DNA from 4 places in the Shewanella sp. SP2S2-4 genome. Region 4 is predicted to be linked to each of the others. Evidence: predicted binding sites of a transcription regulator. Region 4 holds the regulator's gene; each other region holds the start of a gene.
The links. Region 4 encodes LexA, which represses DNA repair genes until DNA is damaged. Its sites were predicted from a motif close to TACTGTATNNNNATACAGTA; they were not measured.
Positions count from the first base shown of each region.

Region 1: a site for LexA is predicted at 1,959-1,978, ahead of recA (recombinase RecA). Genes of this name have one in related genera too.
Region 2: a site for LexA is predicted at 1,838-1,857, ahead of Q4Q54_RS14705 (YebG family protein). Genes of this name have one in related genera too.
Region 3: a site for LexA is predicted at 1,958-1,977, ahead of umuD (translesion error-prone DNA polymerase V autoproteolytic subunit). Genes of this name have one in related genera too.

Region 1 is NZ_JAUOER010000029.1:5,768-9,458, reverse strand. Features, by position in the region: gene mutS (DNA mismatch repair protein MutS) at 1-1,682, opposite strand, end outside; gene recA (recombinase RecA) at 2,086-3,153, shown strand; gene Q4Q54_RS18760 (regulatory protein RecX) at 3,171-3,641, shown strand.
Region 2 is NZ_JAUOER010000018.1:53,093-56,783, reverse strand. Features, by position in the region: gene Q4Q54_RS14720 (MlaD family protein) at 1-423, opposite strand, end outside; gene Q4Q54_RS14715 (paraquat-inducible protein A) at 410-1,027, opposite strand; gene Q4Q54_RS14710 (paraquat-inducible protein A) at 1,029-1,661, opposite strand; gene Q4Q54_RS14705 (YebG family protein) at 1,869-2,168, shown strand; gene Q4Q54_RS14700 (GAF domain-containing protein) at 2,186-2,644, shown strand; gene proQ (RNA chaperone ProQ) at 2,927-3,556, shown strand; gene prc (carboxy terminal-processing peptidase) at 3,585-3,691, shown strand, end outside.
Region 3 is NZ_JAUOER010000003.1:195,759-199,449, forward strand. Features, by position in the region: gene Q4Q54_RS04510 (helix-turn-helix transcriptional regulator) at 1-233, opposite strand, end outside; gene Q4Q54_RS04515 (SLC13 family permease) at 314-1,705, shown strand; gene umuD (translesion error-prone DNA polymerase V autoproteolytic subunit) at 1,992-2,411, shown strand; gene umuC (translesion error-prone DNA polymerase V subunit UmuC) at 2,408-3,682, shown strand.
Region 4 is NZ_JAUOER010000007.1:61,596-65,286, reverse strand. Features, by position in the region: gene plsB (glycerol-3-phosphate 1-O-acyltransferase PlsB) at 1-946, opposite strand, end outside; gene lexA (transcriptional repressor LexA) at 1,107-1,727, shown strand; gene Q4Q54_RS07715 (cell division inhibitor SulA) at 1,724-2,236, shown strand; gene coxB (cytochrome c oxidase subunit II) at 2,639-3,691, shown strand, end outside.

The sequences.
Region 1 (3,691 bases), on a different contig from region 4:
TTACTCAACACATCAAGCTCTGCCGCAGCTCGAGCAAAAGCTTGTAATTCATGTAACTTTGGTAGAATAAGATCGAACAACTGTTCCCATAACTGCTTTTCGAGTGCCAGCGCTTTACCTTGGCTCGAGAGCACTTTTTCTTCGTACTCCTTAAGTTCGGGCGTGATATAACGCTCCATATTCTTAAGGGTTTGACGGCGTTGATAATTGAGCGGTACTTGTGAGGATTGCAGGCGGCTTACTTCGATGTAATAGCCGTGTACGCGGTTATAGCCGACTTTAAGTGTATTGATGCCAGTACGTTCTTTTTCTCTGGCTTCAAGTTGTACTAAGTAATCACTCGCTCCTTCGCTCAGACTGCGCCATTCATCTAGTTCGCTGTTGTAGCCTTCACGGATCACCCCGCCATCGCGGATAAGTATAGGTGGATTATCGACTATCGCGCGCTCAAGTAGGGCTTGCTCAGCGGGGAACTCGCCTAAGTGTTGACGCAATTGAGTCGTGTGCGGCGCGCTCAGTGTACTTAAACTCTGTTGTAATTCAGGCAATAAGCCCAGCGCTTGACGTAAACGTGCAAAGTCCCTTGGACGGGCAGTGCGCAGGGCTAACCTTGCCATGATACGTTCGATATCGCCAAGTGCCTTTAACTGCTCATGCAAACCTTCGTGGGCTGCGGTATCGAGGAGTTCAGTCACCGCCTGTTGGCGCGCCTTGATTTGCTTAGGATCTCGCAGAGGCTGATGGATCCAGCGTTGTAACATACGGCTGCCCATAGGCGTTGCCGTGTTATCCAATACTGCGGCTAAGGTATTATCGCGGCCACCGGCAAGGTTTTGAGTTAATTCTAAATTTCGGCGAGTTGCCGCATCGAGTACTATGCTATCGGTTTGATTGAAGCGGATAATGGCATTGATATGGGGCAGTGCCGTGCGCTGTGTGTCTTTGACATATTGCATCAAGCAACCCGCAGCCTGCAGTGATAAACGTGCATCTGCGATGCCAAAACCATGCAAGTCTTTCGTGCCAAACTGGGCCAGTAGTAACTTGATACTCGTATCGTAATCAAATTCCCACTCGGGGCGACGGCGTTTGCCTTTAAAACCGTTAAGTAGACCTAGTTCACCAAAATCTTCACTGTAGAGAATTTCAACGGGATTAGTGCGTTGCAATTCCGCTTCTAATGACTCTCGGGTGTCGAGCTCTGCAATCACAAAACGTCCGGATGAAATATCTAATGTGGCATAACCAAAACCGACTTTACCTTGATAAACCGCGGCTAACAGATTGTCTTGGCGTTCCTGCAGCAACGCTTCGTCGGTTAAGGTGCCTGGCGTGACAATTCGCACCACTTTACGTTCTACCGGTCCTTTAGATGTCGCGGGATCGCCAATCTGTTCGCAAATCGCAACTGATTGACCAATTTGAACTAATTTTGCAAGATAGCCTTCCACAGCATGGTAAGGAAGTCCCGCCATCGGAATAGGATCGCCACCACTTTTACCGCGCGCAGTGAGTGAAATGCCTAACAGCTCAGAAGCACGTTTAGCATCGTCATAAAACAACTCGTAGAAGTCACCCATGCGATAAAACAGCAACATATCGTGATGTTCTGCTTTCATCGTCAAGTACTGACGCATCATAGGAGTATGTTTTTCTAAATCATCGGTATCAATTACATTCATTAAATCGTTATCGTCCGTTGTGACTGCCTAAAGGCGATACAGTTTGTGTGGTTAAGGGTGATTAAGCGCTATGGAAGCGGAAGACTGCTGTACAATTTTCAGCTAAAAAGACCACGCAAAATTTGCTGCGCCAATCTTAGCAATAATTTACCGAAAATTGAGCCCTTGATGACGGATATTCGTCAAAGGGATGCAATATCGAATTTGATATTCGCTAAAACCTTAGCCATATTAAAAAATCCCATTAGCTAAAAATAATTCAGCCATAGGTCTTGATACTGTATGATTGTACAGTATACTAGTCAGCAGAATTAAGACAAAAAGCGCGGCTTTTTGAATTACCCGTTTGTAAATTGAATATTATTTTTGACAGCTTAAGGCTTGTCTTGATGAGGGAACTGGAATGAAGGTCGATCCAAATAAAGAGAAAGCACTTGCTGCGGTATTGATCCAAATTGAGAAACAATTTGGTAAAGGCTCCATCATGAAGCTGGGCGAAGATCGCTCTATGGATGTTGAGACCATTTCTACCGGTTCTCTGTCTCTGGACGTTGCTTTAGGTGCTGGCGGTTTGCCAATGGGTCGTATCGTTGAGATCTATGGTCCTGAATCATCAGGTAAAACGACACTGACTTTAGAAGTGATTGCCGCAGCGCAACGTGAAGGTAAAACCTGTGCCTTTATCGATGCAGAGCATGCACTCGACCCTATCTATGCTAAAAAATTGGGCGTAGATATTGATAACCTTCTGTGTTCACAACCAGATACCGGCGAGCAAGCGCTGGAGATTTGTGATGCATTAACTCGCTCAGGCGCTGTTGACGTTATCGTCGTTGACTCAGTGGCGGCATTAACGCCTAAAGCTGAAATCGAAGGTGAAATTGGTGATTCTCACATGGGCCTAGCGGCACGTATGATGAGCCAAGCTATGCGTAAACTTGCTGGTAACTTAAAGCAATCTAACACCTTACTTATCTTCATCAACCAAATCCGGATGAAGATTGGTGTGATGTTCGGTAACCCAGAAACGACAACCGGTGGTAACGCGCTGAAGTTCTATGCTTCTGTTCGTTTAGACATTCGTCGTACTGGTGCCATTAAAGACGGCGATGAAGTTGTCGGTAACGAAACTCGTGTTAAAGTGGTGAAGAACAAGGTTGCAGCACCGTTCAAGCAAGCCGAATTCCAAATCCTTTATGGCCAAGGTATTAACCGTACCGGTGAGTTAGTTGACTTAGGCGTAGCCCATAAGTTGATTGAAAAAGCGGGTGCTTGGTACAGCTATAAAGGCGATAAAATCGGTCAAGGCCGTGCTAATGCGGGTAAATATTTGACTGAAAACCCAGCCATTGCTGCTGAAATTGACAAGACATTACGTGAATTGCTTTTGAGCAATCCTAGTGCACTGGCTGCTAAAGATGATGCTAGCACGGAAGATAATGTTGATTTAGAAACAGGCGAAGTATTCTGAGTCAGTCAGCCCGTCAAATCGCGGTCGCGCTGTTAGCGCGCCGCGATTATTCCCGCCTACAAATCCGCGATAAATTGCTCGAAAAAGGTTTCGAACTGAATGATATCGAACCTGTGCTCGATGCATGTGAATCCTCCGGTTTTATCAATGATAATCGCTATGCTGAACTGTTGGTCCGTAGCCACATTAGTCGAGGTCACGGTGCCATCCGCATTCGCCAAGCGATAGCGCAAAAAGGCCTGTCTAAAGATTGCATTGAAGCGGCGATAACCAATAGTGATTGTGACTGGTTTGAGCTAGCAAAAGATAAAGCCACTAAAAAATATGGAATTCCCCGCGTAACAGAAGTGAAGGGCTCTACAGCCCGGGATCTCATCGCGAAGGAAAAGGCCAAACGAGTGCGGTTTTTAATGGGCCAAGGCTTTAGCTACGATCAAATCACTTATGCGTTAGATTCAGATCCCAATGATCTCGACGACGATTATTAATCGCCTCAACTCATCGATTGCGATGTAACCTTAAGACTGCAAAAGCTCCT
Region 2 (3,691 bases), on a different contig from region 4:
CTCGAAGAAGGTTGACGCATTACCTTTGCCCGGTTGAATCGCGATGTAGTTACCTGAGAACAACGCATCTAAACCTTCAACACCTGTAATACTGGCCTTAGGGGTGACAAGCCAGAAGAGGGTCTCCTTATTTAAGAAAGGCTTAGCGCGGTAGTCCATCATGACTTTAACGTTTACGCCCTTGAGATCTTCATCTATTCCTATGTCTTTGACTTTACCGACAGTCAAGCCTTGGTATTTGACTAAGGTTTTACCTACGTCAATCCCAGTTGCACTCGGAAAGTGAATTTGAATTTCAACGCCCGATTCTTTAATACTCTTAATGCCCAGCCACGCACCCAATGCCAACGCGACAATAGGCAGCAGCCAAATGGGCGAAAAGAGTTTTTTCTTTACAACTTTCGGCGATTCAATTTGTGTCATCTTGAGGTTCCAATCGATCCCAGAGTAAACGAGTGTCTAACACTTTTGCGGCTAACTGAGTTAACAGAATAACCAAGGCAAATGCGGTCGCTGCAGGCGCGGGTTTAGCGTCGAGTAGTTGTCCCATATTCACTAATGCCACTGTGATTGAGATGACAAATAAATCGAGCATTGACCAACGACCAATCCATTCGATGATGTGAAAACCCACCATCAATTTCTTTTTTGAAATCGGAATATCAAAGCTTATTGCACACAGATAAATGGATAAGCCGATGATTTTAATCCATGGCACTAAAATACTGGCAGTAAAAACTATCACGGCAATGGGCAACATATCTGAATGCACTAGATGCAAAATGCCCGAAAAAATGGTGTCGTGCCGCACTTGCCCTTGGTTGGTCAGCATAGTGATAGGGTAAATGTTGGCAGGCACCAGCAAAATGGCAGCGGTAATCAACAAAGCCCAACTTTTTTGCAGGCTGGAATAGTCCCTGACCTGCAACTCAGCTTCACAGCGCTGACAGTGGCTGAGGTCACTACTATTGAGCTGGCGGCAGACCTTACACAGACACAGGCCGATATCTTTACCTTGTTGCTTCATATCAGCGATGACCTTCCAATAAAGTCCACATGTGCTCTAAGTCGTACTCTCGTTGTAGAAACAAAGTCACGAGAAACAACATAGTGAAGCAAAATGTGCCCATGCCAAAATAAATATCCGAAAAATCAGATAGCTGGAATGATGAAACCAAAAAACTGATCACATAAATTTCTAGCATAGTGAGCTGCGACAATACGCCATGAAACTTCAATAATTGCTTTAATGAGTTACGCCAAAAAAGACGACTCAGTCCCCATTTCACAATCAAAATCTGCGTCAGTATCGATAACAGTAATAAGCCTGGGCCAATCACAGCGGCGGCAAGCACGGCTAAACCAACGACCCAATAACCTTGGTCAAATACTACAAACGCGCCCTGAAAAACTGTGGTGGTGCGAATACTGCCGAAAAAGTGAATTTCGAGTACGGGTAAAAAATTGGCAGGAAAATAAAACACTAATGCCGAGATACATAGGGCGAGCATGCCATTTACAGAGCAGTAAGGAGTGTCATAAAGTGCAGTACTGCAACGGGGGCAAAGGGCTCTGACACCGCTTGGCAAGGCACGTTTGCGGACTGCTAAATCGCAGGAACGGCAAAGGATTACTGAATTTTCTGCTGCGTTTTCATGCATATAAAAATATATATTAGCCTAAATAGGAGTAATAACAGCGAGAACGGTGCAAAGTGTAGTGCTAATCAGCCGTTCTGCACAGTCTAGCGCTTTATAATCTTGGCAACGAAAGTACGCTAATAATATCAGATTAATCAGAACACTTGCATCACAAGTTCAATCTATGTCACTCTAGTTACTGTATATAAAAACAGTGCGAGGGCAGTCATGGCAGTAATAACACAGTTTGTCGTGGTCAGAGAAGGGGTTGAAAAGATGACATTCACATCTAAGAAGGAGGCTGATGCCTACGATAAGATGCTCGATATCGCCGATAACCTTATCCCCTTCATTCAAAAAGCTGATTTAGGTATAGATGAAAGCGTGGGCGAAAAGCTCGCATTCTATTTTGCTAACAATAAAGATGAGCTGACGAACTTGCTTAAAGGTGTCGTTCAGGTTAATAGTACGCCAACGAATCCACCTGCTGCGAAAAAAGCGGCTAAAAAGACCGAAGCAGCAGAATAAAATTGTTAGGAAATGTAATGAAATCGAAATTTTATGAGTCACTTAACCGTCAAGCCTTGGCCTTATTGGAAGGGGAAGACGACCTTGTTGCGGCAATGGCGAATTTTTCAGCCTTACTCAATGATAATTTGACTGAGCTGAACTGGGTGGGATTCTACGTTATGCGTGGCGAACAACTCGTACTAGGCCCATTTCAAGGTAAAGTGGCTTGTACACGTATTCCGTTAGGAAAAGGCGTGTGTGGTACGGCGGCATTCACCAATCAAACCCAGCGAGTGGCCGATGTTCATCAATTTGATGGCCATATTGCCTGTGATTCTGCCAGTAATTCTGAAATCGTTGTGCCAGTTCGTGTCCAAGGTAACGTGATTGCTGTGCTCGATATTGACAGCCCAATCTTCGATCGTTTCGATGAAGAAGACCAAAAGGGGCTGGAATTACTGGTTAAAAGTTTTGAAAACTGCCTATTTGATTAATTTGCGTACAATAACGCATAATTCATAGTCGCAATCGGTGGCGTGCGCCTTATAATATGCGCCTGCACGCATTAAGCTGGTTTGATTGGCATGCAATGAATAAGCTTAGTGTTTTGAGCTGTAAAAATTTGTTAAGGTATATTTTTTTTAACTTTAGTAAACGCGGCTAGGATGCTAATTTGTACGTTGACTCAATATTGAGTTTAACGAAGATAAACGACACGTAAGAAGTTGATATATATCACCTCGAATCGATGTCCCTTTTTGACTGTGGAAGTAATGATGGAATCAACAGAAAAGTTGACCGACACCAATGCAATTTTGGCGTATTTGTATGAAACATTTCCTTTGTGCTTTATTGCTGAAGGTGAAACTAAGCCATTAAAAATCGGATTGTTTCAAGATTTGGCTGAAAGGTTGGCTGATGATTCTAAAGTCAGTAAAACTCAGCTCAGAGTTGCCTTAAGACGTTACACCAGCAGCTGGCGCTATTTAAAGTGCGTTAAAGCGGGCGCACAACGCGTTAATCTGGATGGCGAACCTTGCGGCGAGTTAGAGCAAGAGCACATTGACCATGCTCAAGCCATGTTGAAAGAGAGTCAGGATAAAGCGAAAGCGAAACGTGCAGCACTCGCACCTAAGCCTGCGGCGAAGAAAGCACCTAAAAAGGTGGCTGTTCCTCAACGTGCTAAAACTGAGCGTCCTGCTAAGCCTGCGCCTAAAGCTGCAGCGCCAGTCGTAAATTATGTCCAAGCACAATTGACTGATTTAACGAAAAAACAACGCGTCAATGTTAAGTTAGGTATGACACCCGTAGCCGGTGTGATTACTGATATTAACAAGGAAGATATTCATGTTCAGCTTGATAGTGGCCTAACGATTAAAGTTAGAGCAGAACATATCCTGCTGTAATCATTTTTTAAAACGGAGTAACTTGTTGATGCGAAAACTCACTTTGGCTACCTCGATCGCCACTGTTTTTGTCGGATTCTCGGCTTGGGCCGTACCACCCACGATTCAAATCAGCGAGTTACCCACTCTCAAGCA
Region 3 (3,691 bases), on a different contig from region 4:
CAGGGGATCCACACCGCATGGGTTGAAGGTACCACCCAGACGGCATTGTCGCTGCGGACACGTAACAAGCCTTTCGCGGCCCAAAGTAGCTGCCCCCGCGGATGAGAATGAGGCTCGATGCCCGCTTCCGCCGCCATATTGCGAGTATGGGTTAGCACAGGTCGATTGGCATCTGTGATAAACGCCACGTCACTGGGCGTTAATAATGTCGCTTTAGGAACAGGTTTTGACATATTACCCTCTTAAAACGCCAAACTAAGTCAGCTATCTTAGTTGGCATCTTTTACGTATTCAACCCAATAGGTCGGTAAACATGAAACGTTTTATTGACGTTAAACCGCTAGCGTTTTTCAGTGCACTGTTGATCGCTACTTTACTTGCACTTTTTCCGCTGAGTCAGCATCCCGCGGTGTTTTCCTATAGCGGTGGCCTAGTATTAGTGACCTTAATGTTTTGGAGTACAGGTTTTTTCCCGCCCTTTATGGCGGGATTAATATTTTTTGCCCTTGCGACTATTTTCAAACTCATTGAGCCGAGTGTACTTTTTTCAGGATTCGGCTCGACTGCGGTGTGGTTAATCATTTCAGGGTTTGTGATTGGCAGTGCCATCACTCAGTCTGGTTTAAGTCGCAGAATGGCCAGTTTGATTGCCCCCATACTGACCTCAAGTTATCCACGCTTGATTGCGGGTTTGGTCTTTAGTGCCGTGCTGCTTGGCTTTGTGATGCCCTCATCCGTTGGCCGTGCGGTGGTCATGGTGCCAATTGGTATGGCGTTAGCTGAGCAAGTCGGTTTTGCTCGTGGTAGTCATGGGCGGATAGGCATTGCGACCGCCTTGGCACTGGCGTGTAACATGCCCAGTTTTGCCGTGTTGCCCGCGAATATTCCCAATATGATATTGGCGGGTTCCAGCGAGAATCTATTCAATATCCATTTTGGTTATACCGAGTATCTCTTACTGCATTTTCCAATCCTTGGTTTGCTCAAATCGATATTGATTGTGGCGCTAGTCGTCTTCCTATTTCCTGCAAAAATAGATGAAAATCGGCCTGAAAGCGTCATTGAAACAGAAGCTTATAATCTTGGTATGCAAAAGAAAGTCACAGTATTACTTGCGATAACTTTACTGTTTTGGGCGACAGATTCACTGCATGGGATCAATCCGGCGTGGGTTGGACTGACCACCGCTATCTTGTTATTGCTCCCCAAATGGGGAGTGCTTGAGCCTAAGAGTTTTAATAGTTCGGTGGATTTTGCGACCGTCATTTTTGTCGCGGCGGCCTTAGGTCTGGGAGCATTGGTCAATCAATCTGGACTTGGCACTGCGCTAGGTCAACTGTTCAGTGAATGGCTACCATTGCAGCAAGGGGCATCGTTCCTGAATTTCATGTCGTTATCGCTGATGGGGACGCTGACGGGATTAGTGGCAACGGTTCCAGGTGTGCCGACAGTGTTGTCCCCCATGGCGGCAGATTTTGCCAATGCAACTGGCTTCTCCACCCCTGCGGTATTAATGACGCAGGTGATCGGTTTCTCAACCGTGATTTTTCCTTATCAGGTTGCCCCGTTGATTTTGGCGATACAATTATCCCAAGAGCCCTTAAGCAAACTACTTAACATCACCTTACCGCTGGCGGCAATCACTCTAATTGCACTTATCCCACTGGATTATCTGTGGTGGCTATGGCTCGGTTGGATTAACTAAATTGCGTTAACTAAAGCGGGCTAACTAAAATGCGTTAACTAAATTAAATTGACGAAACACTCACCCTTGGCGGTATTGACGCCGCCAAGGGTGCTTTAGAGCAGCCATCATCAATTGCCCAGCACCTGGACACTCATCGCTCGACAGCGCATACAATCATCACACAGCATAAAACAAGTTCGTCTTTGCGCTAGGGTCGATAACACAACTGTCCCCACATAAATTATTTCGATAAGTTTCATTGTTAGACTATACTGTTCATACGTACAGCATACTGTGATTTATTATGATGATCCTAGGCAGCTTCGCCAAACATACCCAATATCGGCTCTCGCTATTTAGCTCCTTGATTGCCGCAGGATTTCCGTCACCTGCCCAAGACTATGTAGAACAAACATTAGATCTCAATGAGTTATGCATCAAGCACCCCGCCGCCACGTTTTTTGTCAAAGTCCAAGGGGATTCGATGATCGAAGCGGGGATTTTCTCCGGTGATATTTTAGTGGTGGATCGCTCATTACAGCCGGCCCACGGGGATACCGTTGTCGCAGCAGTCAACGGCGAGTTTACTGTAAAGCAATTACAGCTGCGCCCTGTGGTGCAATTGCTGCCACGTAATGCCTTATTCTCCCCGATTGCCATCAATGATGAGTCTGAGTTAAACATCTTTGGGGTGGTGACCAACGTGGTGAAAAAGCTCAAATGACGCCCTCACTATTCGCACTCGTCGATTGCAATAATTTTTATGCATCCTGTGAGCGGATGTTTAGGCCAGATTTAGCTGGCAGGCCGATTGTGGTGTTATCCAATAACGATGGCTGCGTCGTCGCCCGCTCGGCAGAGGCAAAACAACTTGGCATCAAGATGGCGGTGCCTGTATATCAAATCGCAAACCAACTCCGCCAGCATCACGTTGCGGTATTCTCCTCCAACTATGCACTCTATGCCGACATATCAAATAGAGTCATGACCACCTTAGAGCAAATGGTACCGAAAGTAGAAGTGTATAGTATTGATGAAGCGTTTTTAGATCTTTCTCGTTTCGATAAATGCATTGATATTCATCAGCTTGCACTTGATATTTATCACCGAATACCGCAGTGGATTGGGATCAGCGTTTGCGTCGGCATTGGACCGACAAAAACCCTGGCTAAACTGGCAAACCATGCCGCGAAACGTTATCCAGCGACGCAGGGCGTGGTTGACTTGCGCGACCGTGAACGCCAACGACGGCTGATGGCGCTTATCCCTGTCGACGAAGTCTGGGGAATAGGCCGTAGGCTTACAAAACGCTTGAACATCATGGGTATAAATACCGCGTTGCAATTGGCGGATGCGCATCCAAAGCTTATCCGCGACACCTTTTCTGTCACCGTTGAGCGCACGGTACGCGAACTTAACGGCATTGCCTGGGATGACATACAAGAGGTCGCCGCCACTAAGCAACAAATTATCAGCTCCCGATCCTTTGGCAGCCGTATTGATAATTTAGAAGCGATGCAACAGGCAATCAATGAATACACTTTTAGGGCCTGTGAAAAACTGCGTTCCGAGCGCCAATATGCTAAAGCGATGTCAGTATTTGTGCGTACTAGCCCTTTTAGCGATATGACTCCCCAGTACAGCAAATCGCTATCGGGCAGTTTAGTTCGCCCCAGCAATGACACGCGTGATTTTGTCACCCTTGGCCAAAGCTTACTGCAACGCATTTGGCGTGAAGGTCATGCCTATGCAAAGGCCGGTGTCATGTTAGGGGATTTTTTTGGTGCAGGCGTGTTTCAGCTCGGATTATTCGATGACGTCACACCTAGGCCTAAAAGCAAGGAACTCATGCAATTACTCGATAAAGTGAACCACAGCGGTCATGGAAAAATTTGGTTTGCAGGACAAGGTATTGACCCGACTTGGGGAATGAAGCGTGAGCAGCTTTCCCCACGTTACACCACCCAATGGGCACAATTGCCCATAGTGAAATAATCAACAGAG
Region 4 (3,691 bases):
GGTAATCCATGTGGCTGCGATGGCAAGGTACATAAACGATCTCGTGACCATCATGGTGCAGCTGGCGAACTTGCTCGGCGCCTTTAATGTTGATCCCGCTGTAAAGCTTGTTCCACAACCAAGTTAAGAAACGCTCGGCAATACGCACTAAGCTATCTGAGTAATCGGCAGCAATTTCATCGAGATACTCAATAGCCGTCTCGCGCGCTTGGGTCTCAGAAATCTTTTTGTTGGCCGCTTCTTCTTGAATCGCTTTACGCAAGGACTCGGATTTGAGCAGCGAATGAAACAGTGCTTGGCGATTTGGCAGCACAGGCCCTGTCATCACCTTACGTTGACGGCGGAAATGCACCCGCGCGACCCGCGCTAATTTATGGGCAATCCCCATGTCAGTGCCGTGTTCGTCGGCCATGTATCGCAGAGATACCGCATTTGAAAACTGTACGAAGTTATGTCGACCTAAGAATAAAATCATCAAGCATTTGCGCAGCCAAGTCGGGTTTTCCCGCTCAAACACAGCCGCCTTCATAGTGTCGTCTTCTTTCCCTGGCGTGCGGCCCCAATACAGGCTCACGGGCACTAGTTGAATGTCTAATTCAGGGCGTTCCTTATGCACGGCCAACAAACGCATAAAGCATTCGAGGAAAGGCTCGTTACCGGCACGCTCACCAAACAGCGGCTTACGCCCTTGAAGGCAGACAACCCGAGGCGCAATCACACCATTTGCCACTAAAGGCTCATAGGGGCTCGGTAGTCCTAACTTAGCCGTTATTTCACTCAGGGCAGCGATGTCACTCAGCGATTCCGTTTTCATCACATAAGCAAGGGGTCTGGAGGCATCCAGATTCAGATCGGCAAAGGGATCCTGAGGCACAACAATAGTGTGCACTAAGTGTTTTTGGATCCAGCGTAATGATTTCAACCAAAGAGAGTCGTGTTTAGGCATTATTCTTATGCAATTAAGTACGTTTACTAGCCCGGTAGAATACCAGACTATGGGTAATATTCGCTAATTCTCTCCAACATAGCTAAAAAGTGGTTAATACTTGCGCTGCAAATAATACTGTATATACTAACAGTAACTGTATAGAAAAACAGGAAACACCATGAGACCTTTGACGCCACGCCAAGCTGAAATTTTAGAGCTAATTAAACGAAATATTGCCGATACTGGCATGCCACCCACACGGGCAGAAATCGCGACCCGTTTAGGTTTTAAGAGCGCCAATGCGGCTGAAGAGCATCTTAAAGCGTTGGCGAAAAAGGGCTGCATTGAGATCATGCCGGGCACTTCGCGGGGCATTCGCCTACCTGCGGAAGTCGAAGATTTAACTGAAACAGGTTTACCACTTATCGGTCAAGTGGCTGCTGGCGAACCTATTCTTGCCCAAGAACATGTCGAACAGTACTACCAAGTCGACCCGAGCATGTTCCATCCCGCCGCCGATTTCTTACTGCGGGTTAAAGGCGACAGCATGAAGAATATCGGCATTCTCGAAGGAGATTTGCTGGCAGTTCATAAAGTACAACAAGCTAGAAATGGTCAAGTGGTTGTCGCGAGAGTCGACGACGATGTCACTGTTAAACGTTTCGAAAAAAAAGGTAATGTAGTCTATCTACACGCCGAAAATGAAGACTATTCCCCGATTAAAGTGGATTTAGGCTATCAAAGTTTAACAATTGAAGGACTCGCCGTCGGTGTGATCCGTAATGGAGATTGGCTATGAACAAACTACTTGGCAATGCACCCCGCCACCCAGGCTTGTGGCTCGATGAAGTCCGTGATGCCGACTATGACTGGCACCATGCACCTATCGCCTGCATGCCAACGAAGACTCAAGGTCGCCAAGAATTAATCCATCTAAGCGCGCAACTCGCCCAGTTAAGCCAACAGGGCCGTTGGTTAGTGCTCATCAACCCGCCGAGTATTGGCTACAAACAAATGCTCGCCAATGCAGGCGTGCGTATGGACAGAGTCTTGCTGGTGCACGCTAAAGATGAAGTCGAAACCCTGTGGGCGATGGAAAAAGCCTTAACAAGTGGTACGTCCAGTGCAGTTATTACTTGGACCCAATCACTGGATGCACGCGATAATCGTCGCCTGCAAATCGTGGCTAAAAGTGCTCGCGCCATGGGCATAGTGCTTGAAGACGTAAACAGTCACTTACATGGCGACGTACGCATTGAGCAAGGCAATCTCTTCGGCCAACAATCTTTTTTTAGCGCTGTACATTAAATATTCATTTATTTTTTTACCTTGAAAGCCGCCTCGCCTATGAATGTGAGGCTTTTTTTTGGCAATTTTTCAGACAATTAGATAAATAAGTGATCTTGATCAATATTTAAACAGCAAGTATGGTTGATTTAGTCGGCGATGATATATCGCCGCCCGTGGCAAATAAATCGAGCCGTAATCGAGTTCAAAATGCCACTAAAAATAGAGAACAGATTTATTTCAGTCGTATGTGCCAGCGTGGCTAATACCAGCAGTAACAATACTTAATTAAAAGTAACAGCCGCCAACGCACGTTGAAGTCAAAAACGCTTTTTTGGGAACTGAAGAGTTTGCATAGAGTTGAGACTTACTGTGTTGCTCTTCTTTGTAGTTGCTATTCGCAATTGGCAGAGGAGAAGTCTTGTGAAGCAATTGTTGTATTGTTTACTCGTGGTGTTATTCGCACCACCGTTGGCCGCCGCGGACATGCGGTTCAACATGACCCCTGGCGTAACCGAGATCAGTGGCAAGGTTTATCACTTGCACATGACCATCTTGTATATCTGCTGCGCCATTGGCCTTGTGGTCTTTGGCGTGATGATTTACGCCATGATCAATCACAGAAAATCCAAAGGCGCTGTCGCGTCGCACTTTCACGAAAGCACTAAAGTTGAAATCGCTTGGACGATTCTGCCATTTATCATTTTGATCTTAATGGCGATTCCAGCGACAAAAACCTTAATTGCGATGGAAGATCCCAGCAATGCCGATCTCACAGTTAAAGTCACAGGTTCCCAATGGAAATGGCACTACAGCTATTTCGATCAGGACATTGATTTTTACAGCATACTCGCAACCCCTAGAGCACAAATCGACGGTACCGAAACCAAAGGGGAAAATTACCTTTTGGAGGTCGATAAGCCGCTCGTGCTACCGATAAATCGCAAAATCCGCTTTTTAATGACCTCAGAAGACGTCATTCATTCATGGTGGGTACCTGCTTTTGCCGTGAAGAAAGATGCTAATCCTGGGTTTATCAATGAGGCCTGGACTCGCATAGACAAACCCGGCATTTACCGTGGTCAATGCGCCGAGCTTTGCGGTAAAGACCATGGTTTTATGCCCATTGTAGTGCAAGCCCTACCCGAAGCCGAGTTTGAAGCTTGGGTAGCGGAGCAAAAACAAGCCGCAGGTGCTGCGGCCACCGCAGCTCAAGCCGCATTAGCACAGACCCTCAGTAAAGAAGAGCTTATGACCCAAGGTGAGCAAGTGTACCTCGGTCACTGCGCAGCCTGCCACCAGCCTAATGGCGAGGGGTTACAAGGCGTATTCCCACACCTCAAAGGCAGTCCGATAGCAACGGGACCGCTCAGCGGCCACCTTGAAATCGTGATTAACGGTAAAGCGGGTACCGCCATGCAAGCCTTTGGTAAGCAATTGACGGCACAAGAAATGGCCGCTGTGATTACCTATGAG